Regions from separate parts of the Senegalia massiliensis genome, predicted to be linked through region 2. Evidence: riboswitches for the same ligand, from Rfam matches in the RefSeq annotation. Region 2 holds a riboswitch; the other holds the start of a gene.
What was found. Region 2 has a riboswitch for S-adenosylmethionine ahead of metK (methionine adenosyltransferase). Riboswitches for the same ligand answer to the same signal wherever they lie in the genome.

Region 1: linked by a shared signal. The riboswitch ahead of D3Z33_RS13370 (methionine ABC transporter ATP-binding protein) and the one ahead of metK (methionine adenosyltransferase) in region 2 are both predicted to bind S-adenosylmethionine.

The regions. Positions count from the first base shown of each region.
Region 1 is NZ_QXXA01000015.1:58,189-70,470, forward strand. Features, by position in the region: gene ligD (non-homologous end-joining DNA ligase) at 1-244, opposite strand, end outside; gene D3Z33_RS13335 (DNA polymerase ligase N-terminal domain-containing protein) at 247-828, opposite strand; gene D3Z33_RS13340 (hypothetical protein) at 933-1,139, shown strand; gene D3Z33_RS13345 (fructose-1,6-bisphosphatase) at 1,247-3,208, shown strand; gene D3Z33_RS13350 (ferritin-like domain-containing protein) at 3,296-3,637, shown strand; gene D3Z33_RS13355 (family 1 encapsulin nanocompartment shell protein) at 3,679-4,464, shown strand; gene D3Z33_RS13360 (MetQ/NlpA family ABC transporter substrate-binding protein) at 4,497-5,297, opposite strand; gene D3Z33_RS13365 (methionine ABC transporter permease) at 5,310-5,963, opposite strand; gene D3Z33_RS13370 (methionine ABC transporter ATP-binding protein) at 5,947-6,969, opposite strand; SAM riboswitch class I at 7,017-7,117, opposite strand; gene D3Z33_RS13375 (regulatory protein RecX) at 7,243-7,869, shown strand; gene D3Z33_RS13380 (ABC transporter ATP-binding protein) at 8,162-9,961, shown strand; gene D3Z33_RS13385 (ABC transporter ATP-binding protein) at 9,976-11,799, shown strand; gene D3Z33_RS13390 (methyltransferase family protein) at 11,852-12,282, shown strand, end outside.
Region 2 is NZ_QXXA01000011.1:169,658-181,939, forward strand. Features, by position in the region: gene recD2 (SF1B family DNA helicase RecD2) at 1-286, opposite strand, end outside; gene D3Z33_RS11160 (competence protein ComK) at 337-909, opposite strand; gene D3Z33_RS11165 (YvrJ family protein) at 1,151-1,309, opposite strand; gene D3Z33_RS11170 (DUF2922 domain-containing protein) at 1,376-1,594, opposite strand; gene D3Z33_RS11175 (DUF1659 domain-containing protein) at 1,631-1,855, opposite strand; gene D3Z33_RS11180 (sigma-70 family RNA polymerase sigma factor) at 1,903-2,472, opposite strand; gene D3Z33_RS11185 (hypothetical protein) at 2,666-2,941, opposite strand; gene metK (methionine adenosyltransferase) at 3,002-4,192, opposite strand; SAM riboswitch class I at 4,251-4,350, opposite strand; gene D3Z33_RS11195 (COG2426 family protein) at 4,418-4,891, opposite strand; gene D3Z33_RS11200 (aspartyl-phosphate phosphatase Spo0E family protein) at 5,032-5,196, opposite strand; gene D3Z33_RS11205 (hypothetical protein) at 5,401-6,066, shown strand; gene D3Z33_RS11210 (hypothetical protein) at 6,098-6,835, opposite strand; gene D3Z33_RS11215 (hypothetical protein) at 7,066-8,070, shown strand; gene D3Z33_RS11220 (Gfo/Idh/MocA family oxidoreductase) at 8,107-9,090, opposite strand; gene D3Z33_RS11225 (glycoside hydrolase family 38 C-terminal domain-containing protein) at 9,182-11,821, opposite strand; gene D3Z33_RS11230 (PTS fructose transporter subunit IIC) at 11,876-12,282, opposite strand, start outside.

The sequences.
Region 1 (12,282 bases), on a different contig from region 2:
TCTTAATATCAACTCTATCAAACCAGCTTGGAAAATATGACGGTATTTGTTTTTCATAAAAATTTATATCATTTATTCCGTTAGGAAATCTATGCATAGTTAGAGGTCTATTTTCTATGTGGGGTATTATATAATTTGATATTTTTAAAAAATAATTTATTAAATCTTTTTTTGATATATTAGATTTAGGAAATATTATTTTATTTTCATTTTTTATGTTAATATTTTTATTATTTATCTTCATATCTATGATTCTTCCTTTAGTTCATTTATTGTTTTTCCTGATATAACCGATTTATTTTCAGTACTAGTAGGGTTTCTTCTGGCATCAGCATAATCATCTTTCATTTTAACTAAAATCCAACGTTCATTTTTTCCTTTAGAAGTTCTAATTAAAGCATAACCACCTTTAAGTTTCTCTCCTTCTAGAAATATAGTTAGATGTCCATTCTCCAATGATTCTTTTATTGTTGGAGAATTATTTTCTTTAAGATTGTAATAAGTACCTCTATCCCATATTATGACTTCACCAGCACCATAGTTGTCTTTAGGTATTACTCCTTCAAAATCTTTATATTCAAAAGGGTGATCTTCTGTAGGCATAGCAAGTCGTCTTTTCCTTGGGTCAGTTGAAGGACCTTTAGGAATAGCCCAAGACTTTAAAATACCATCAACTTGAATTCTAAAATCGTAGTGAAGATTAGTTGCATCATGTTTTTGGATTACAAATATAAGTTCATCATTTTTTTTAATTCTTTTACCTGTAGGTTCAGTTGTATTATTAAAGTTTCTTTTATTTTTATATTCTTTTAAATTATCTTTTTTCATTTAATCATCTCCTATTATGTATGTACCAAAAAAACATAAATATAAACTTAAATGTTTACAATAAGATGTTATAATATATTTAGATATGATTGGAGGAATTATAAATGGAAGATAATAAATTGCAATGTGAAGGTTGTGGAAGGAATTGTTTTATAACTTTAAAAAAAGAAAATAATGAATATTATATAGAAGGCAATAAATGTATTGGTGGGGAAGAGCAAGCAAAGTCTAAATGGGGCTTTCTAAAACAAAAATCCTCTTTGGAAAAGCCTAAAAAGAAAGGATTTTTAAAGAAACTATTTAATAAATAGATGGATTAATCCATCTATTTTATTAGCTTTAATTGTGTTATACTATATATTAATAATACATAATAAATGAGGTGAGAAGATTGAATAAAATCAAAATAGACGAATTAATGAAAGATAAGGATTATTTGAAGTTATTAGCTGAAGAATATCCAACTATATCTTCAGTTTCATCTGAAATAATAAATTTGAATGCAATATTAAATCTTCCTAAAGGTACTGAGCATTTCCTAACTGATATCCATGGGGAATATGAAGCTTTTAGTTATGTACTTAGAAATGCATCAGGAGTTTTAAAGCTTAAAATAGATGATCTTTTTGATGACGAATTAACTAACGAAAAAAAGAAAAAATTAGCTACACTTTTATACTATCCAGAAGAAAAATTAGATTTAATAAAAAAAGAAGCAGTTGATATAGATAGTTGGTATAAAGATACATTGATAAGGTTAATAAAAATTTGTAGAGTAGTTTCTTCAAAATATACACGTTCAAGAGTAAGAAAAATGTTACCAAAGGATTTTTCTTATATTATAGAAGAATTATTACATGAAGAAGAAGAAAGATTAAACAAGCATGATTATTTTCATAACATTATCCATACAATAATAGACATAGATAGAGCAGATGAATTTATAATAGCTATTTCAAATTTAATTCAAAGACTTGCAATTGATAGACTTCATATAATTGGAGATATATATGACAGAGGGCCATTATCTCATAAAATATTAGATGATTTAATACTAAGAAGAAGCTTTACAGATATTCAATGGGGTAATCATGATATATTATGGATGGGGGCAGCAGCAGGTTCACTTGCTTGTATTACAAATGTAGTAAGAATAGCTTTAAGATATGCAAATTTAGCTACATTAGAAGAAGGATATGGAATAAACTTATTGCCTCTTGCTACATTTGCACTTGATATATATAAAGATGATGAATGCAAAAACTTTATTCCTAAAAAACCTATAGAAAATTATTATCAAGAAAAAGACTTAGAATTACTTTCAAAAATGCATAAAGCAATTTCTATAATTCAATTTAAAATAGAAGGACAAATTATAAAAAATAGTTCTAATTATAAAATGGAACATAGACTTTTACTTGATAAAATAGATTATAATAATTTTAGTATTACAATAGAAGATAAAAATTATAAATTAAATGATAAAAACTTTCCTACTATAGATCCAAATAATCCATATATATTAACCAAACAAGAAGAGAGGATACTAAATAGAATAAAAGAATGTTTTTTAGAAAGTGATAAACTACAAAAACATATAAAATTCCTCTATTCTAATGGAAGTATGTATTTAAAATATAATTCAAATCTTTTATATCATAGTTGTATACCATTAAATGATAAAGGAAAATTTAGAAAAGTTGAATTAGGGGATGAAAAATTATATGGAAAGAAATTATTTGATAAACTTGATTTTCTAGCGAGAATGTTCTATTTCAATAATGATCAAATAGATAAAAAATTATATGGGGAAGATATAATGTGGTATTTATGGTGTAATGGTGATTCCCCACTTTTCGGTAAGGATAAGATGACTACTTTTGAGAGATATTTTATTGAGGATAAAATGACACATATTGAAAAAAAAGATCCATATTATAAGTTTAGGGATAATGAAAATGTATTAAATAATATATTAGAAGAATTTGATTTAAATCCTTACTCATCCCATATAATAAATGGGCATGTACCTGTAAAGGCTTCAAGTGGAGAAAGTCCAATAAAAGCTAATGGTAAATTACTAGTTATTGATGGTGGTTTTTCAAAAACATATCAATCAAAAACAGGACTTGCAGGGTATACATTAATATATAATTCATATGGAATTAGACTTGCATCTCATGAACCATTTGAGTCTAAGATAAAAGCGATTAAAGAAGAAAAGGATATATTATCAACATTAGAATTACTTGAAAAAATGGATAAGAGAAAATATATATATGATACTGATAAAGGTAAAGAGTTAGAAGAAAGAGTAGAATATCTTAAAAAGTTATTGTCAGCTTACAGAATGGGATTAATAAATGAAAATGTACAATGATTTTTTGAAATAGATTTTTGTTTAACAAACAATATTCAGGGTAATATTTGTTAAGGAAAGACTTATTATATTAGGAGGGATTTTAATATGAAGGATTATCATGAGCCAATGGAGTTATTAGATGAGCATACTAGAGATTGTGTTAGAGCATTAAATAGTTTAAGAGAAGAGGTAGAGGCAGTAGATTGGTACCATCAAAGAGTTGCTGCTGCTACAGATGAGCAATTAAAAGCTGTTATGGCACACAATAGAGACGAAGAAATAGAACATGTAGCTATGACATTAGAATGGTTAAGAAGAAATATGGATGGATGGGATGAAGAATTAAGAACTTATTTATTTACTGATGATCCAATTCTTGAAGTAGAAGAAAAAGCTGAAGCTGAAGAAGATAGCAATACTGATTTAGGAATTGGAAAATTAAAATAATATTAGTTATTTAATTTTATTTTTTTGAAAGGAGAATTGTTATGTTAAAAAGAAATTTAGCACCTATATCAGAGAATATGTGGCAAGAGATTGATCAAAGAGCAAAAGAAGTACTTTCAAATTATTTATCCGCAAGAAAAGTAGTTAATGTTTCAGGACCAAAAGGTTGGGAGTACAATGCAATTTCAGAAGGACGATTAGAGCCTATTGAATGTGAAGAGGAAGTATGCTCAGGGGTATATAAAGTAAAACCTTTAGTAGAATCTAGAGTAGAGTTTGAGTTAAATAGATGGGAAATGGATAATTTAGAAAGAGGAGCAAAGGATGTAGATTTAGATAATCTTGAAGAAGCTGCTAAAAAAATAGCTTTATTTGAAGAAAAAGCTATTTTTAATGGGTTTAAAAAAGGAATGATAGAAGGTCTTAAGGATGCTTCATCTCAAGAAAAAATGAACTTTGGTAATAGCGGAGATGATATATTAAAATCAGTATCTCAAGCTATGATAAAACTTAATAGAGCATTTGCTGGTAAGCCTTATGTTCTTGTTGTAGGTGAAGAAGCATACCAAAGAATAAACGCAAATTGTATGGGCTATCCATTACTTAAAAGATTAGAAGATTTATTAGGAACAGAAATTGTATATAGTCATGTAGTAGATGGAGCATATTTATTACCATATAATCATGAAGATTTAGAAATGACTATAGGAAAAGATCTGTCTATAGGATATCAAAATAGTGATAATGAAAAAGTTAAATTCTTTATAACAGAATCATTTACATTTAGAGTATTAGATCCTAATATAATTATAGAATTTACTTTATAAATCATATTAAAAAGACTCCCTAGGGAGTCTTTTTAATATGCAGTAACCACGCCACCATTATAATTTTCCTCTATAAAGTTTTTAATTTCATCACTTTGAAGAGCTTTAACTAAAACTTCTAAATTTTTATTATCTTTATCTTCTGGTCTTATAGCTATTATATTGGCATAAGGAGACTCTTTTCCTTCAAGTAGTATAGCATCTTCTGTAGGCACCAAATCAGCCTCTAAAGCATAGTTCCCATTTATTACAGCTAAGTCAACATCATCAAGTGACCTTGGTATTTGAGCTGCTTCAAGTGCTTTAAATTCTAGTTCCTTAGGGTTTTCTACTATGTCTTTCTCTGTTGCAAGTAAACCGGCTTCTTTATCTAATTGTATTAATCCTTCATTTTCTAAAAGTAAAAGAGCACGACCGCCATTTGTAGGATCATTTGGTATAGCAATTGTACTTCCTTTTTCAATTTTTTCTACATCTTTATATTTGTCAGAATATAGACCTAATGGCTCTACGTGAATCTTTGCAAGGGCAACTAGATCAGTATCATTTTTTTCATTAAAATCTTCAAGATAAGGTGTATGTTGAAAGAAATTTGCATCTAATTCACCATCTGAAAGAGCTAAATTTGGTTTTACATAGTCAGTAAATTCAACTATTTCTAAAGTTATACCATCATCTGCTAACTTTTCTTTTACTTCATTTAATAGTTCTGAATGAGGAATAGGAGTTGCTCCTATTTTTAAGGTGCTTACATCTTCTTTTTCCTCTGCCTCGTTACCACATCCTACAAAGATTAATGTTACTAAAGATAATACGATTAATAATTTTTTCATTTTATCATACTCCTAACGATTTTCTAATAATTTAAATGCTATTTTATTACCTAAAGATTGTACACCTTGGACTAATATTATTATGGCTATAACTGCAATAAGCATTACACTTGCATCAAAACCATAATAACCATATCTTATTGCTAAATATCCAAGGCCTCCAGCTCCAATGGCTCCTGCTATAGCTGAATAGCCAATTAAATTTATAATAGTTAAAGTCATACCTAATATTAATGAAGGTAAAGCTTCAGGTACTAAAACTTTAAATATTATTTGCCTTGTAGTAGCTCCCATAGATAAAGATGCTTCTATTACTCCATAACTTACTTCTTTCAATGAAGATTCAACTACACGTGCAATAAAAGGAGCTGCTGCTATAGATAGTGGAACTATAGTTGCTGTATTTCCAATGGAAGTTCCTACAATTAATTTTGATAAAGGTGATAATATCAACATAAGTATTATAAATGGAAAGGATCTTCCAATATTTACTATGAAGTCTAATATGCTATTTAATTTTAAATTAGGCACTAAACTATTTTTTTGAGTAATAAATAATATTATCCCTAATGGAAAACCTAGCAAAAATCCAAATACAGAAGATAATGATACCATAAATAATGTTTCTAATAGGGGGGTATATATAAGATCAAATATCTCTTTCATTTGTTATCACCTCTGCTTTCACATTATTTTTAGTTAAAAAATTTATGCTTTTATTTATTTCTTCCTGATTGCCATTTATTTGTATGGTTAAATTACCAACACTTGTGCTTATAAGTTTATCTATATTTCCAGAAAGAATATTTATTTCTACATTAAAATCTTTTGCTATTGTTGATATTATAGGTTTTTTTGAAGATTCTCCTATAAAAGTTAATTTGAATAATTTGGAGTTTTCAGTATTAGTAATATCTAACTCTTCTATATCATCATTATGCATAGATTCTATAAGTCTTTTAGTAATATCTGTTTTAGGATTGAAAAATACTTCATCTACATTACCCTTCTCTACAATTTCTCCATTTTCCATAACAGCTACTTTATCACAAGTTCTTTTAACAACTTCCATCTCATGAGTTATCATAATGATTGTAAGGTTTAATGTTTTTTGTAACTTTCTTAAAAGTTCCAATATCGATTTTGTTGTTTCAGGATCAAGTGCAGATGTAGCTTCATCTGATAATAATAAATTAGGTTTATTTGCTAGAGCTCTTGCTATTGCTACTCTTTGTTTTTGTCCTCCGCTTAGTTGCGATGGATAAGCATATTTTTTATCACTCAGTCCTACAAGTTCTAATAAGTCGTTTACTCTTTTAGATATTTCATTCTTATCTACTTTTGCAATTTGTAAGGGAAATGCAACGTTGTGAAATACATTTTTTGAACTCAATAAATCGAAGTGCTGGAATATCATACCTATTTTTTTTCTTGTTTTTAATAATTCTTTTTTATTTAAATTAGTAATATCAATATCATTTATATAAATATTCCCTTTATCAACATTTTCTAATCTATTAATAGTTCTTATAAGAGTTGATTTACCAGCACCACTTAGGCCAATAATTCCATAAATTTCACCATTTTTAATATTTAAATTTATATCTTTAAGAGCTACTATATTTTTATCTTTAGTCTTATACTCTTTATATACATTTTTAAGTTTTATCATATTTTCCTCCTTAATAAAAAAAATCCTCTATGAAAGAGGATTTTCCTCCCTCATCTTTCGGCATATGCCGCTGGAATTAGCACCTTATGCATAATGCATTGGTTGCTGGGTTTCATAGGGCCAGTCCCTCCACCTCTCTAGATAAGAGTTTCGATATTTTTTTATTGTTTTCAATTATATATCTATAATTATTATATGTCAACAAGAAATATTCTTTTTTTTAGAACAAATTTATGAGATAATATTTTTAATAGATATAGGGAGGTAAATTAAATGCCTAAAATTACAGATATTAAAGATTCCAAAAAAACAACAGAAAGAGTTCATATATATATAGATGGGGAGTATTTTAAAACTACATTGAAAGAAATAAGTTTTGGATTGAATTTATATATTGGAAAAGATATTGAAAGAAGCATATTAGATGAAATGATTTTAAAGGAAGACTTTATAAAGTGCAAAAACAAAGCATTACAGATAATAAGTGCAGCTCCACAAAGTGAAAAAAATTTAAATATCAAATTAAAAAAATATAATTTTAATGAAGATATAATTGATAAAGTTATTAAAAATTTAAAGGAATACAATCTAGTAAATGATAAAAATTTAGCTAGTTCTATTATAAAGGATAAGAGAAATTTAAGTCACTTTGGAAAAAGAAAGATATATTATGATCTAATAAAAAAAGGAATCGATGAAAGGATTGCTCAAGAAGAAATCTCTAAGTTAGAGGATAATGATTTAGAATTAGAAAATGCAGTATTTCTTTCTAAGAAAAAAGTAAAATTGATAAAAGAGGAAGATAGAAATAAGGTTTACCAAAAATTAGCAAGACATTTAACATATAAAGGCTTTAGTTATGATATAGTAAAAAAAGCTATAGAAAAAACTCTGAAATAAATATTTTTTAAAAATACTTGAAATTTTCTAAAAACTGTATTATAATTATATTGGTAAATAACTTAAAGGAGGTCGTAAAAATGAAAATGCTCAATATGAATAAATTTATAAAAATTAAATATAATACGACCTACACAAGTTATATCTAATATTAACTTAATTTTATCTGTAGGTATGTAGATATCTATGGTTTTTTTATGTCTAATTATCAGAAAATAAAAATGATTATGTATTAAAGGCGATGGATTTATAAATCTATCGCCCTTTTTTATGAACAAGGAGTGTGAAAAGATTGAATAGTTTAAAATTATTATGGAAATTCATGAAAGGAAATAAGTTGCTTTATCTAGCTTCTATATTAAGCATAGGAATTGCAACATTGGCATCAATAATTAACCCTTTAGTATTAAAAATTTCAATTGACTCAGTTATTGGTGATAATCCTATAGATGCGCCAAATATAATTGTAAATATGATTAATAGTATAGGAGGAGTAGTAGTACTTAAAAGAAATTTATGGATATTAGCATTTGCATTAATTTTTCTTACTATAATTCAAGGTATATTTTTATACACAAAAGGAAAGTGGTCAAATAGTGCTGCAGAATCTATTGCTAAAAATATTAGAGAAAAATTATATGATCATATTCAAAACTTACCTTATAATTATCATGTTAAGGCAGAAACTGGAGATCTTATTCAAAGGTGTACATCTGATTTAGATACAATCAGAAAGTTTTTAGCTATACAATTTGTAGAAATAGGAAGAGCAGTTTTTATGATTATATTTATCGGTATAATAATGTTTTCTTTGGATGTTAAAATGGCATTTATATCGATGTCAGTAGTGCCAATAATATTTTCTTTTTCAGTAATATTCTTTTTGATGGTAAAAAAGGCATTTAAGCTTTCTGATGAAGCTGAAGCAGAATTATCAACAGTGCTTCAAGAAAATTTAAATGGTGTAAGGGTAGTAAGAGCTTTTTCAAAAGAAAAATTTGAAATAGAAAAATTTGATGAAAAGAATGAAAACTTTAGATATTTAACCTATAGATTAATTAAGCTTTTAGCAGGATATTGGGCTTTATCTGACCTGTTAAGCTTAATACAAATTGCACTTGTTTTAATATTGGGAGTTTATTGGACTGTTAATAATGAGATAACACTTGGTACATTAGTTGTATTTACTACATATGAAGGAATGCTTTTATGGCCTGTAAGACAATTAGGTAGAATTTTAACTGATTTAGGTAAGTCATTAGTTTCACTAGATAGAATAGGAGAGATACTGGAAAATCCTATTGAAAAAAAAGAAAGTCATGAGATTATGCCTAAAATAAATGGGAATATTGAATTTAATAATGTTTCTTTTTCATATGAAAATTATAATAAAACATTAAATAATGTATCATTTAAAGTGAAAAAAGGTGAGACAATTGCAATAATGGGGAAAACTGGTTCAGGTAAATCCTCATTAGTACATTTACTTGCTAGATTATATGATTATGACTCAGGATCCATAAAGATTGATGATATAGAATTAAAAAATATAGATAAAAAATGGATTAGAAAAAATATAGGAATAGTATTACAAGAACCATTCTTATACTCAAGAAGTATAAAAGATAATATAAGTATTGCAAATTTAAAAGCTAAAGAGAATGAAATTGTTGAGTCTGCAAGAATTGCATCTATACACAATGTAATATTAGGCTTTAATAAAGGTTACGAAACTCCTGTAGGAGAAAAAGGTGTTACTTTATCCGGTGGACAAAAACAAAGAATAGCAATAGCAAGAACTATTATAAATGATAGTCCAATATTAATTTTTGATGATTCATTAAGTGCAGTAGATACAGAAACTGATTTAACAATAAGGAGTGCTTTAAAAATGAGAAAAAAAGATGTGACTACATTTATAATTTCTCATAGAATTACTACTGTAGCTGAAGCAGATAGAATTATAGTATTAGAAGATGGAAAAATTGTTGAAATGGGAAACCATAGTCAATTAATTAAAAGAAATGGTTTATATAAAAAGGTATTTAAGATTCAAAATGGTCAAAATTTTGAAAAAGAAAATATAGTATAAAATGGGGTGACAATATGACAGGTTTTAAAGAAGAAGAATACAGTAAGAATTTAAATATAGGTATTTGGAAACGAATATTTAAATATATGAAAAATTATAAGAAGCATTTATACTTATTAGGATTTATAATGCTGAGTGTAGCAGCTATAGATATAATATTTCCATTGATGACAAAAAGGGCAATTGATAATTATGTGGTACCAGGGAATACAGATGGTTTAATTCGTTTTTCATTTATATATTTAGTGTTAATATTAATTCAAGTTATAAATGTAGGTGCTTTTATTGCAGTTGCAGGCAAAGTAGAAATGGGAATTCAATATGATATAAGGAAATTAGGCTTTAAAAAGCTACAAGAATTGTCATTTACTTATTATGATAAAACACCAATAGGGTGGATTATGGCAAGAATGACTTCTGATGTAAGAAGATTGGGAGAAACTATATCTTGGGGGATTGTAGATTCTGCATGGGGACTTACATTTATGTTAGGAGTAGGAATAGTTTTATTTGTTTTAAACTTTAAATTAGCTCTTATTACACTTTCTGTTGTTCCTGTATTAGCTATTATAAGTGTTTATTTTCAAAATAAAATATTAAACTCTTATAGAGGAGTAAGGAAACTAAATTCACAGATTACAGGTGCATTTAGTGAAGGAATATCTGGAGCTAAAACTACAAAAACTTTAGTTAGAGAAGAAGAAAATTTAAAAGAATTTAAAAATTATACATCAAGTATGAAATTGATATCCATAAGGGCTGCAATATTTTCGGCTTTATTTTTACCAATAGTGCTAACTCTTGGTAGTATAGGTACTGGACTTGCATTATGGTTTGGAGGAAGAGCTGTAGTTTTTGGAGAAATTACCTATGGTACACTTGTAGCATTCTTATCCTATACAGCATTGTTTTTTGAGCCAGTTAGAGAATTAGCTCGTGTATTTGCAGAACTACAATCTGCTCAGGCTTCTGCTGAAAGAGTATTATCATTAGTAGAAATGACTCCAGATATAAAAGATACTAAAGATGTTATATTAAAATATGGAGACATTTTAAATCCTAAAGAAGAAAATTGGGAAAATATTAAAGGGGATATAGAGTTTGAAAATGTATCATTTCAATATCAAAATGGAGAAAAAGTATTAGATAACTTTAATTTAAAAATTAATGCAGGGGAGACAGTTGCTTTAGTTGGTGAAACAGGTTCTGGAAAGAGTACAATAGTTAATTTAGCATGTAGATTTTATGAACCAACTGAGGGCAAAATTTTGATTGATGGAGTAGATTATAAAAGTAGATCATTGTCTTGGTTACATTCTAATATTGGTTATGTTCTTCAAAGTCCTCATCTTTTTAGTGGAACTATAAGAGAAAATATACGTTATGGCTCTAAAAATGCAAGTGAAAACGACATAATAGAGGCTGCAAAAAGAGTAAATGCTCATGAATTTATTGAAAAATTAGAAAAGAAATATGATACTGAAGTTGGTGAAGGTGGAGGTAAATTATCTACTGGTCAAAAACAATTAGTATCTTTTGCTCGTGCTATAGTATCTAATCCATCAATATTTGTATTGGATGAAGCAACGTCGTCTATTGATACTGAAACTGAGAAGAAAATACAATATGCAATAGAAAAAGTTTTGAAGAATAGGACTAGTTTTATAATTGCTCATAGATTATCTACTATAATAAATGCAGATAAAATACTAGTAGTTAAAAATGGTAAGATAATAGAGCATGGAAATCATAATGAGCTATTAAAGTTAAAAGGTTATTATTATAAACTTTATACAAATCAATTAGAAGAACAAAATACTAAAGAATCATGGGTTTAAAATAAGTTTAATTTTTACAATATGAGGTAAATATATTATAAGGAGGTGCTTTATGAGCTTAAGTATATTTGATTATATTTTTATAATTATTAGTGTTTTATGGTTATTAGAATTTTTATTTTATCCTTCGATTAATAGAAAGGATGAAATAAAAAAAGATACATTTTATATGATTTTAGTTACTATTTTACTTATAGTTATTATTAATAGTGTAATGACTTATTTTAATATAGGAATAATCTATATTAAATGGATTAAAGTAGTGGCATTAATAATTTACTCTTTAGGATTGATTTTAAGGTATTGGTCATTATTCATAATTGGAAAAAAATTTTCAAGGTATGTGCAAGTAGACGAAACCCAAGATTTAGTAATTAAAGGCCCATATAGAATATTAAGGCACCCCTTATATTTAGGATTATATTTGCTTACAATATCAATACCACTTTATACTGAAAATTTTTTAGTTTTTATTTTCTCTGC
Region 2 (12,282 bases):
CAGTTTTAGGGCCAATACCTGATATTAACCCTGAAGCTAAATAATTAATTATTCCATTAAGTGTAGCAGGTACTACAGGTTCATAATTTTCTACTTTTAATTGCTGACCAAAAGTTTTATGATGCTCCCAATTTCCTTCTACTTTTATAGTTTCTCCTATATTTAATATAGGAATATATCCCACTATTGTAATTATATCATCTTCAGTTTCAAGTATTGCAACGATATATCCATTTGAATCATTTTTAAATATTATTTCTTCTACTGAACCTTTTATAGATATCAATTTAAAACCCTCCGAACATTCTTATCTATACATTATAACATAATAAAAAGTCATAGTCTTTTTTTAATATCAACAAGTTCTCTAATTAAAAGTGCAATATCTTCCTTAGTTGCAGGAGTGTTGTAGTTTACATTTTGTTCTTTTATATGTGAATCCAACTTTTCTTTATAGGATTGTTTTACTAGTTTCCCATCGTTTATATGTTTTATTATTGTTCTTTCAGTATTTAACACTTTTATTTCTCTTTCTGTAATAAATTTTATGTAAATATCTTCATCTTTTTTCAAAATATCTTCTATATATTTTAAATTAAAATAACCTATTGAGCCATCATTTTTAGATATAGGTTTTCTCGTTTTCATAGGTATCAATATATCTCTTTTTGTAAGGGGTATTGGTACCATATTTTTTGATTCTATAATTTTTCCATATTCATTTCTTACTTTTCTTAAATCTAATGTGAAATATCCAGCTATGGATTTTAGAACCCTGATAGTTCTAGAATAAATAAACATGTCCTCTTTATTCTCAATAATTATTTTTGTGGAATTTCCTTTTGTGTCTAAATAAATTGGAAGTATTGCTATAATCTTATTTATTAGTATCTTATCAATCTCTATCATTTATATCTCCCCTTATTGTTATATTAAAAACATTATATCACCGAACACTTGTTCTTGTAAATGCTTTTCTAAGAATTTGTATATTTGTTTTATATTTAGGAAAGAATAATCATATATATAGGAAAGAGGTGGCACAAATTAAAAACAATATATTAGTGTTATTATTCTTTTTAGTTTTACTTTTAATTGCAGCATGTGGCCTTATTATAGGAGAGCGGAATAGTCAAACAAAAGAGGAAAGTCATAAGACTTCCTCTTTTGTTTTTGATATTATAGCCTTTGTAAGTTGGTTTATACTAGAAGTAATATCTGTAAGTTTGCTTTCTATTCTAACTAAAAGAAATACAGATACAACTATAGGAAAACCTAAATTTGCAATTTGACTAAATATTATCTCCATTTTAAATTACCTCTCTTTTAATTTAATTGATTGTAAAAAAGGGTAGACTTTAGTCCACCCTTTAGATTAAACTGAAAAATCTTGTATTTGTGTTGTAATTATTCTAGCTCCAGCTATAGATACTAAATCTCCTCCAGTTGTTTCAAATATATTTTGGGTTATAATGTTATTCATCGCTGAAGTTATTTCTACTTCTGTTAAATCTTCTCTTGGATCATCTAAGGATATTCTAGTTTTTCTATCCATTGTATTTTTAAATATTAACTCTAGTTTTTTGCTCAACATATTCACCTCCAATCTTTATACTCTACTTTTAATGAATTAAACCATTTCAATTTCTTTTTCATCAATTCTCTTTACTGCTGTAAGTGGTAACTGTTGTAGTCCTGTTATTGAAACCATACTGTCATAAATTCCTTCATCAGTTGCATCTGTTTTAACTGATGAAAGTGTTTTAGATTTTATAATTTCTTTGCCATTTTCATCTAAACCATTTTGAAGCTCTAATTTTACTTTACTTGATTTTAGTATTGTATTTACTGCCATGATTATCACCTCCTCTCTTGCCTACAATACAAATATAGAAGTGATAATTAGTTTTTACTATATAATTTTTTTAATTTTTCTAATGCATTCTTTTTTGTATTTATAACTGTTCTATAGGAAATTCCTAATCTATCTGATATATCATTTATATTAACTCTTCTTAAATAAAACATAACTATTATTTGTTTTTGACGTATAGTTAATTTTTCTATATTTTTAATCAATTCATCATTTAATTCCCTATATAAATATTCCTTCTCTATATCAGTTTCTGATTCTAATGTATCAATCAAACTTATATTGCTATCTTTTGATGAAATTTTTTTATCTAGAGATAATACATATTTTTTAGATTTAAGCTTATCTAAATAATGATATCTCAAAATAGTATTTATATATCCAGAAAAATAAACTCCTTTTGAAAAGTCAAATTTATCTATTCCTTTTAAAATCACCTCATATCCTTCACTAATTAAATCATCTATTTCTTCTTTTTCAAAATAATATCTTTTTATTTGAGCTAAAATGAGAGGTTTATAACTTTTTAATAGCTCCATCTTTGCTTCTTTTTCGCCTAATTTTGCTTTTTTTACTAAATCATCTATTTTACCATACATATTCATCCCTCATACTGATGAGTACTCATCTTGATTACCGGTTAAATATATAATACATTTTAATTTTAAAATTGCTTAATAGTGACTTTAATGAAATCACACACAATAAAAAAAGCCCACTACCGAACTAATGTTCTTAAGCAGGCTTTCAAGGGGATTTTTATATTAAATTGAGGGAGTTTTCAAAAATGCTTCATTTTAAATATTCTATTTTTATTTCATAATCATCTTTTAAAACATCTATCATATCCATTATTTTAGTATTTTCTTCTTCTATACATATTGTAATAGGACTAAATCTATCCTTTATACTCAGTATTGTATATTCTAAACTCTTCTCATTTTTTACTACTATTTTTATAGGGTGAGTATTTTTTGGAATATTAAATCCTATATATATATTTCTTATGAATTCTATTACACCATATATAAAAAACACATAAACAAAGACATATAATACATAAATCATTTTCTCACCCCTATAATGGATTGATTTATTATATATTATATGTCTTAATATTAATTCTTGTTACTTATTTAATCCTTCTTTTTTTAATATCTCTTTTTTGTCTGTTTTTTCCCAAGGTAAATCAATATCAGTTCTTCCAAAATGTCCATATGCTGCCGTTTGACGATATATTGGTCTTCTTAAATCTAAATTCTTTATAATAGCTGCAGGTCTAAGATCAAAATGTTTTCTAATTAACTTTTCTATTTTTTCTTCTTCTATCTTACCTGTTCCGAAAGTATCTACCATTATAGATACAGGTTCTGCTACCCCTATTGCATATGCAAGTTGTACTTCACATTTTTTGGCAAGATTTGCTGCTACTACATTTTTAGCTACATATCTTGCAGCATATGATGCCGATCTATCTACTTTCGTAGCATCTTTACCTGAAAATGCTCCTCCACCATGACGAGAATAACCTCCATAAGTGTCTACAATTATCTTTCTTCCAGTAAGTCCTGCATCACCTTGTGGTCCACCTATTACAAATCTTCCTGTTGGATTAATAAAATATTTAGTTTCATCATCTAGTAATTCATTTGGCACTACTTCTCTTATTACAAATTCTATTAAATCCTTTTCTATAGTTTCTAAGTCTACTTCTGAACTATGTTGAGTAGATATAACTATAGTATCTACTCTTACAGGTTTGTCATCATTATATTCTATTGTAACTTGAGTTTTTCCATCTGGACGAAGATAATCTAATCTTCCATTCTTTCTAACTTCAGAAAGTCTTTTAGCTAATTTATGAGCAAGTGAAATAGGTAGTGGCATTAATTCTTCTGTTTCATCACAAGCAAAACCAAACATAATACCTTGATCTCCTGCACCTGTATGAGGTAGTTCTTCTCCATTTTCTCCTTTTCTCTTTTCAAGAGATTCATTTACACCCATAGCAATATCAGGAGATTGTTCATCAATAGAAGTAAGTACAGCACAAGTTTCAGAGTCAAATCCATATTTTGCACGAGTATATCCTATCTCTTCAACTGTTTTTCTAACTACTTTTGGAATATCTACATAAGTATTTGTAGTTATTTCACCAGATACAAGTACGAGACCAGTAGTTACAGTAGTTTCACAAGCAACCCTAGCATTTGGATCATCTTTTAATATAGCATCTAAAATTGAATCTGATATCTGATCACAAACTTTGTCAGGATGTCCTTCAGTAACAGACTCTGACGTAAAAAGCCATTTTCTCATTTTTTTCCCTCCTAATTAAAAAAACCTCTTCTAAAAGAAGAGGTATAATTTCACATTTTCCTCATCTTCCAAAGCTTTTGCTTTGTAGGATTTAGCACCGATTTTTCACCGGTTGCCGGGTTTCATAGGGCCTATCCCTCCACCACTCTTGATAAGGCAATCAAGAATTATTAAATTAACATATAAATATTAACATATAATTTATTATTAGTCAATTAATTTTTATTATACAAGTACCATTACTCCTATTGAACTTAATATATACATTATAACCCCTGCTGTAATTACACCAGCTACAATTGTTGGAAATGCAAATTTAAATCTTATATTAAATAAAGATGCTGCTAAAGAACCAGTATAAGCTCCAGTAGTAGGAAGTGGTACTGCCACAAGTAAATATAATCCTAGTAAAGTATATTTTTTCATTCTTTTACTTCTTCTAAGAGTTCTATTTTCTATCCATTCTATAATCCTATCAAACTTATCATACCTTCTTAAAAATTTAAATATTGGTTTTAACAGTAAAAGTAAAAATGGAATAGGTAATATGTTACCTATTATAGATAATATAGTACTTTGAATTGGTGTAAACCCCATACTTACACCAAGTGGTATTGCACCTCTAAGTTCAAATATAGGTGTAGCACCAACTATTATAACCGCTAGTTCCCTTTTTAATAAATCAATTAATTCCCACATAAAATTCTCCTTATAAATTATTCAAATATTATTATACACTATAGAATGTTTAGAATAAACTATTTTAATCATAATTTAAGATTTTCTTAAGAAATAGAATAAAATAAACAAGATAGATCAAACGCTCTATCTTGCTTATTTTATTTCTTTCTATAATATAGACTTATCATTCTGTCTAATCTCTCACTTAATTTTAATATTTCTCTTCTACTTTTTTCCTCCATTATGGCTTGGTGAAGCCTATATCTTAATACCTCTATTTCTTCTTTCAAATTTTTATTCTCATCTATAAATGATACTACCATTTATCCCACTCCTAACCTTGTTAAAGCATTTAATATGCTAACTCAATTAACCCCCCTGTAAATAAAAAGTTATATTTATATATACCCCATATATATTCAAAAAACATCTTTCTATGTTAAATATATATTACGAAATTACCTTATTTTTCAAAAGTATATCTATTCCAAATCGGTCAATAATAATATAAGACTGGAGGAATATATATGAATATAAAAAGGATTTTTTATACGTTTATAATATTATTTTTCACTTTTATTTCTGTATCATTAATGATATATGACAAAATAGAGCTATCAAAAAATCATCATATTAATTATAATGGAATACATAAAATTAAATTACCTCAAAATTTAAAACAAAATACAGAGAAAATAAAACAAGAAAGTGAAATAGAAAAAATAAAAGAAAATACTAAAAAAAAAGAAAATGAACCAACACAAATAAATATTGAAGATAATAATACTGAAACTTTTTCAAAAAATATAATTAGGAAAAAAGATGAATTATTATCTCATATAGAATTTAGTACAGACTACGATAAAAAAACTCAAGAATTTCTTATAAATCAATTGAAACAAGGTATAAAAAGAGCAAAATTAAATCAATTTGAACATAGATTATCAGGAGATAACACTATTAAAGATTTAAATATAAAAGAAATTCAAAATAATTTATCTAAAGAAGATAAAAATACATTAAATAAAATAATAGATAAGTTAGGAACTATAAATAGCATAAAACTTATAAAGATATTAGAAAATGGTTTAACTTCTAAAGAGCAAAAAGAAATACATGACTTATTTAAGGAAAAACTATCTGAAGATGAAATCATATCATTAAATGATATATTAGGTAGATTTATTGATTAAAGGGACTTTTATCCCTTTAATCAAATATCTTTTATTTTACTACAATTCCTCTAATACTTTTTACTTTATGATATATTTGTTGCTTTTGGTTTTTATTCCTTGTTTTAATTATTATAGGGATCTTTGATATTTTATCATACATATAATTTAAAGTATCCTGCAATATTAAATAATCTATATCAAATGTTATGTTTATAAGTTTCACATATTGTATAATAGAATTTAATTCAGCTTTAAAATTTAATTTATTTATTGAAGTAAATCTATAAAATTTATTTATATCAATTGATAATCTTAAACTTGTTGAATCCATTATATTTTTAATTTTATTTGAATTTTCAAATAAACTATAGTCTTCTAAATGTATAAGTATTGGCATTTCATACTTGTAAGCTAAGTCTTCTAATTCAACTATTGTTTGATCAATTAATGATTTATCTATATCAGTTATTAAATGAGATACTAAGTTTACTACTACATGTTCAGTTGGAAGTGACTTAGCCATACTTAAATTCTCTTCTAATATTTCCATAGTAGCATCTCTAAGTCTCTTTTCATTACTTAAAAAGAAAATCATTTCTGGATTATTTTGATTAAATACTGGAAACATATAACTTATTTTTAGAGGATGCTCCTGACAAACTTTTAAAAGCGATGTAATATCTTTTGCACTAGAAAATTTATTAGAAATTTGTATCCAATTTATATTATTTTGTAGGACAAAATTCAAATCCATATGGTCGACGGATATCCCAAGATGTCTATTCATTTTAATCCTCCCTAGTTGACATAATTCTGATAAATTTGAATTGTGATTAAAGCATATTTAGTATACATTATATACCCTAAGAGGGGGATTTGTATACAATATTTTAAATATTTAACTACAATTTTATCCAACAACATTCGACATTTTTCTAAATATATAATGATTTATAATAAGTTTTATGGTATTATTTTAATATAATACAGTTATTTTAATAAATATGGGGGCAAAAGATGTATATGAATAAATATACTTTAATTTTAATCGTTTCAACTTCTTTAATATTTACTTTTGGATGCAGCAATAAAAATTCAGAAGAAAATGTAAAAACTAAGGAAGATAATCAAGTTAATGAACAGCAAATTGTAGAAGAACAACAACAAGTAAATCCTTTATATGATACAGAAAATTTAGTACAATCTAATATGAAAATATTCTTAAATGATAATCTTCTAGACTTAAGTAATACCATAGCAAAAAAACCTTTGAAAAATGATAAAGGAAATATATTACTTCCATTTATATCTTCATATAAATTATTAGATTTTGAAATAGAATTAAATGAAACAGAAGAAGATTTAAGCATTACTGCAATAAATAATTCAACTAAAATATATGTGGCTATAAATAAAGATAAAAATATTAAATCTATTTCTATAAATGATAAAGATTTAAGTGGTGACAGTATTCTAATGTATTTATTAGAAGATCAAAATAAGAAAAATTCAGAACTACTAATCCCCTTTGAATTTATAGCTAAATCTCTTAATACTACTATTGTAGAAGGTAATGAAAAAGATTCTCTAGTATTACACACTAATGATTTTACAAAAAAGCAAGAAAAAATTATAGAAGAAGATAAATTAGAAGACATATTTAGTGATATTGGAATAGGAATTGGCGATTCACTTGATAAAGCTAAAGAAATGTTTGAAGAAGTTGGAGATACAGGAGGCTATCAGGGATCTGACTATTACTCATTTAATAATATAACTATATTTACTGAAATTGGTACAAAAGTAATTACATCAATAGGATTACCTAACTCCACTTACTCTATAGATGAAATTAAACCTGGAGATAGTATAAAAAAAGTTTATGATAAATATGGTAAAAGAAAACCAGTTGAATTTGAAGGAATAACAAGTGTAATATATGAAAATATAAAAGGATATAAAATAGAATATTCATTGAAAAGTGATAATAAAACAATAAGTTTTATTACTATAAGTGAATAAACTTCAAGAGTTCTAGCACTCTTGAAGTTTATTTTATTATTTATCTGCAGGATATATTACTCCCATTTGTTTTCTTGATTCTTCTAATATATTCATAACTATTCTTGATTTTTCAAATGAATTTATATCCGATTGATTTTTTCCCTTTTTTATTAAATCTATAAATTCTGTCGCTTCATAATACATGTTTGGTTTATCCTGTTCTATAGATAAATCCTCTTCTCTACCATCTCTATATATTATTTTAATATTCTTAGGAGTAGGTATCTTATCTATTATCATTGTTCCATCTTCTCCTTGTATTTCACTAGGAGCATATGAGTCTGTTATTTTTGAATGAATTATTAATGCTTCCATATCTTCATAATTAAGTACTACATTACCTTCACCATCTACTCCAGATTCTAATATTACTCCATTTGCATTGATTTTCTCAGGTTTTCCAAACAATTGTACTAAAGGATATATACAGTATACCCCTATATCCATAAGAGAGCCATTTGAAAATTTAGGATTAAACGTATTTGGATTTTCTCCTCTTTTATATGGATCATACCTTGAAGAATACTGACAATAATTCCCTACATATCTTCTAACTTTACCTATTTTATGTAAATTTTCTTTTATTACATTAAAATTAGGCAAAAATGAAGAAACCATTCCTTCCATTAGTAACTTATCATTTTTTTCTGCAACCCTTATCATAGCTTCTAATTCATTTAAGTTTGATGCTATAGGTTTTTCACAAAATACATGCTTTTTATTTTCTAGAAATAAAATAGAATATTTAGCATGGTATGAGTTTGGGCTTGCTATATAAACTGCATCTATATCATCTGATTTTGCCATTTCTTCTATATCTGTATAAATATTTTTTACATCATATTTTTCAGCAAATTCATAAGCCTTTTTTTCTGTTCTTGAATATACTGCATTTAATTTAAATTCTTTATTTATATTAGCTGATTTCAAAAACTCATCTGTAATCCAACTAGTACCTACTGTTCCAAATCGTATCACTAAATCATCCCCTTATATATTTTTATATTTAAATTATATCATAATAAATTATCCCCTAAAAAACTTATCTTAAGTTTTTAGGGGATATATTTTATTTATTCTGTTTAAATTTTAAATTTAATATTTCATTACTCTTTATTCTCTTTATATAAATAGTATTTTTAATTATTTTAAGATTTTTATTAGTATTTATATTTTCTTCTTTCAAATTAACTAAATTAACATCACTAAACTTTTCTCCATCGTATTCAATTTCCACATCATTTATATTTTCATTAAGACTGTTATAAATACGTAATACTATTCCTTCATCACTTTCTGCTTTTTTAATAGCACTTGTACCTAATAATGGATTTTTTATTTTAATTGGATAGTAAGTATCTGATAAACCCTTATTTTTATATTCAATATTTTGTAACTGGCTATAGTGAAGTGGATATACATAGTTTTCAGCATTAATATTCATTTCATTTATACTATTTATAGGGCAAATAGAATATTCCATTTCAAATTTTCCTATCATATTACTCTTTGGAGTCTTTACATGTAATCCTGACCTTCTCCCAGGTCTATTAACTAAATCCTGTTTCCCCATATAGCTAGTTCCACATAACAATGTTAATGCTATTTTAGGTTTACCTTCATCTAATATTTCATATTGAGGTAAGCCTCTATTAATTACTTGTAACCCATTTTTACCATCAAATACTCCTACAAATTTATGCTGATTATATATTGGGTAATACTTTTCTTGCCAATTTTCCTTTCTCCAATATTCTACTTGTTTTAAATAATTTTCTCTTTCCATAACTCCAAATTGCTGATCTACATAGTGGATATTTGACTCAATATTTCCATCAAATAATACTTGTATTCTATGATCTTTAATATTATTATTAATTACAGTTTTTATATCTAATCTCTTACTATTTTTATAAATAGTTATAAAAGATTCTATAACTGTATTTTCCTTTTTCTCAGATCTATATTCATTATAAGTATTAATAGGGAAATTTAATGAATAAGTTATTTTTATTTGAGATTGAATATGCCCCTCATATATCTTTTCTATTTTTGCTATTTGTCCTTTAGAATAGATAACCTCATCTTTTACAGGAGGAGAGTAATCATATTCATCACCAGCATTTCCACCTTCTTTGAATATGTGTTGATTATAATAAGTTTTATCATTTTCTTTATCTAATACATCTAAACTTCCATCTTTATTTATATTTATTTTAATATATTCATTTTCAAGAGTATTGTCATTTACTATTAAACTTTTTTCATTATTATTGTTAAACTTAACTTCATTGATATAATAAGTTTTATAACCAAACCCTTCAATTTCAGGAGTAAAACTAAATTTAACTTTATAATATTCTTTAGATTCATTTTTACCTACAAAATGACTTTCTATCATATAATCATTTAAATCTACTTTTTCAGTTCTTAATAGTTGATGATCACATTCTAAACCTTTATCATCCTTTAATATAAATTTAGTAGATTCTAATAATGCTTCTATTACCAATGTATCTTTTCTTGAATTAATTATTGTATTAAATACAGTTATTGGTATTCCTTTGTCACTTTGAAAATTTATATTAGATAAAATTTCATTTGTTTTTTCTTCTATAATAGTGGTACCTATTTGATTTGATTTATTATATCTCATTTCCATTTCATCATGTGTAATATCAGTACATACATTTCCTATAGAATCATGTGCTTGATTTTGAATTATATTTTTCCATCCATGATTTATCAAAGAATTATTATAATAAGAACCATATAATGTTCCTATAGAAGATAATGGTTCTACATATTTTTCATATAATCTTTGTGATATAAAATTTTGTCCTTTTATATCAAGACGAGTAGAGCCAATACTTGCGTGTACTCTCATGAATTTGCCTTTTCTAAATTCACCTTTATAAGTTTCAAAATCCATACTAGTTTTTTTAACATCTTTAATATAATCTTCTAATGTTGAAAATATAAATTTATATCCTTCTGAACCATACTTTTCATTCAAATCTTTAATAATTATAGGTAAATCTTTATTTGGTTCTCTTTGATCATAACCACATAACATGAGTATTTGCCCAGTATGTGTCATATCTTTTTGTGCTTTAATGTTAGTTTCTACTACATTTTTACTTTCATCCATTTTTAATGATAACCATTTGGCATTTTCATATCCTAAAGGTAAATAATGACCTAAAACCTTAGTTTCATCTAGTCCTTCCCAATAAAATTCCTTTTCATTTATATCTTCATCTGATATTCCTCTCCATATAACTGCATCATTAATATCAAATCCCTTTAAAACTTGAGGAATCTGTGCAGATTGTCCAAATGAATCAGGTAAATACCCTATATTCATTACAGAACCAAATTCTTCTGCGATATTAATGCCTATGAGTAAATTCCTTATAAGTGATTCCCCGCTTGGAATAAATTCATCTGGTTGTATATACCATGGCCCTACAATTATTCTTTTTTGTTCTATAAGTTCCTTTAACCTTTCTTTATTTTCAGGCCTTATTTCTAGATAATCTTCTAATATTATAGTTTGTCCATCAAACATAAAAGATAAATAGTTTTCATTGTTTTCTAGTAAGTCAATTAAGTCATCCATAACTCTAATCAGTTTAACTCTATATTCTTCAAATGTTTTATGCCATTCTCTATCCCAATGTGTATGTGATACTATATGAAATTTCAATTTTAAACCTCCTATTTTAAATCCACCCTCTATATTTAGAGGATGGATCATATTTTATCCCATTAAATTAAATTCTGCTCCTTCTTGATCTTTTTCTATATCAGATTCTTTTCTTAAAAATGCTACTGATAATGCAATTATTACTACTCCTACAATAAACCCTATTAGCCAACTAATTGGATTATTAACTAAAGGTAATGCCCAGATTCCAATAGCTGCTGGTATTGTAGATGATGCTCCTAATACTAATGATACAGCTGCTCCTATACCTGTACCAATTACAATAGATGGTATTACTTTAAATGGGGTAGTTACTGCATAGGGTATAGCACCTTCTGAAATTCCTAAAGAACCCATAAATGCTGCAGGTATAGCATTTGCTTTTTCTGCTTTAGTAAATTTATTAGGTTTAATTGCTGTAGCAATTGCAAGGCCTATAGGTGGTGCCATTATTCCTACCC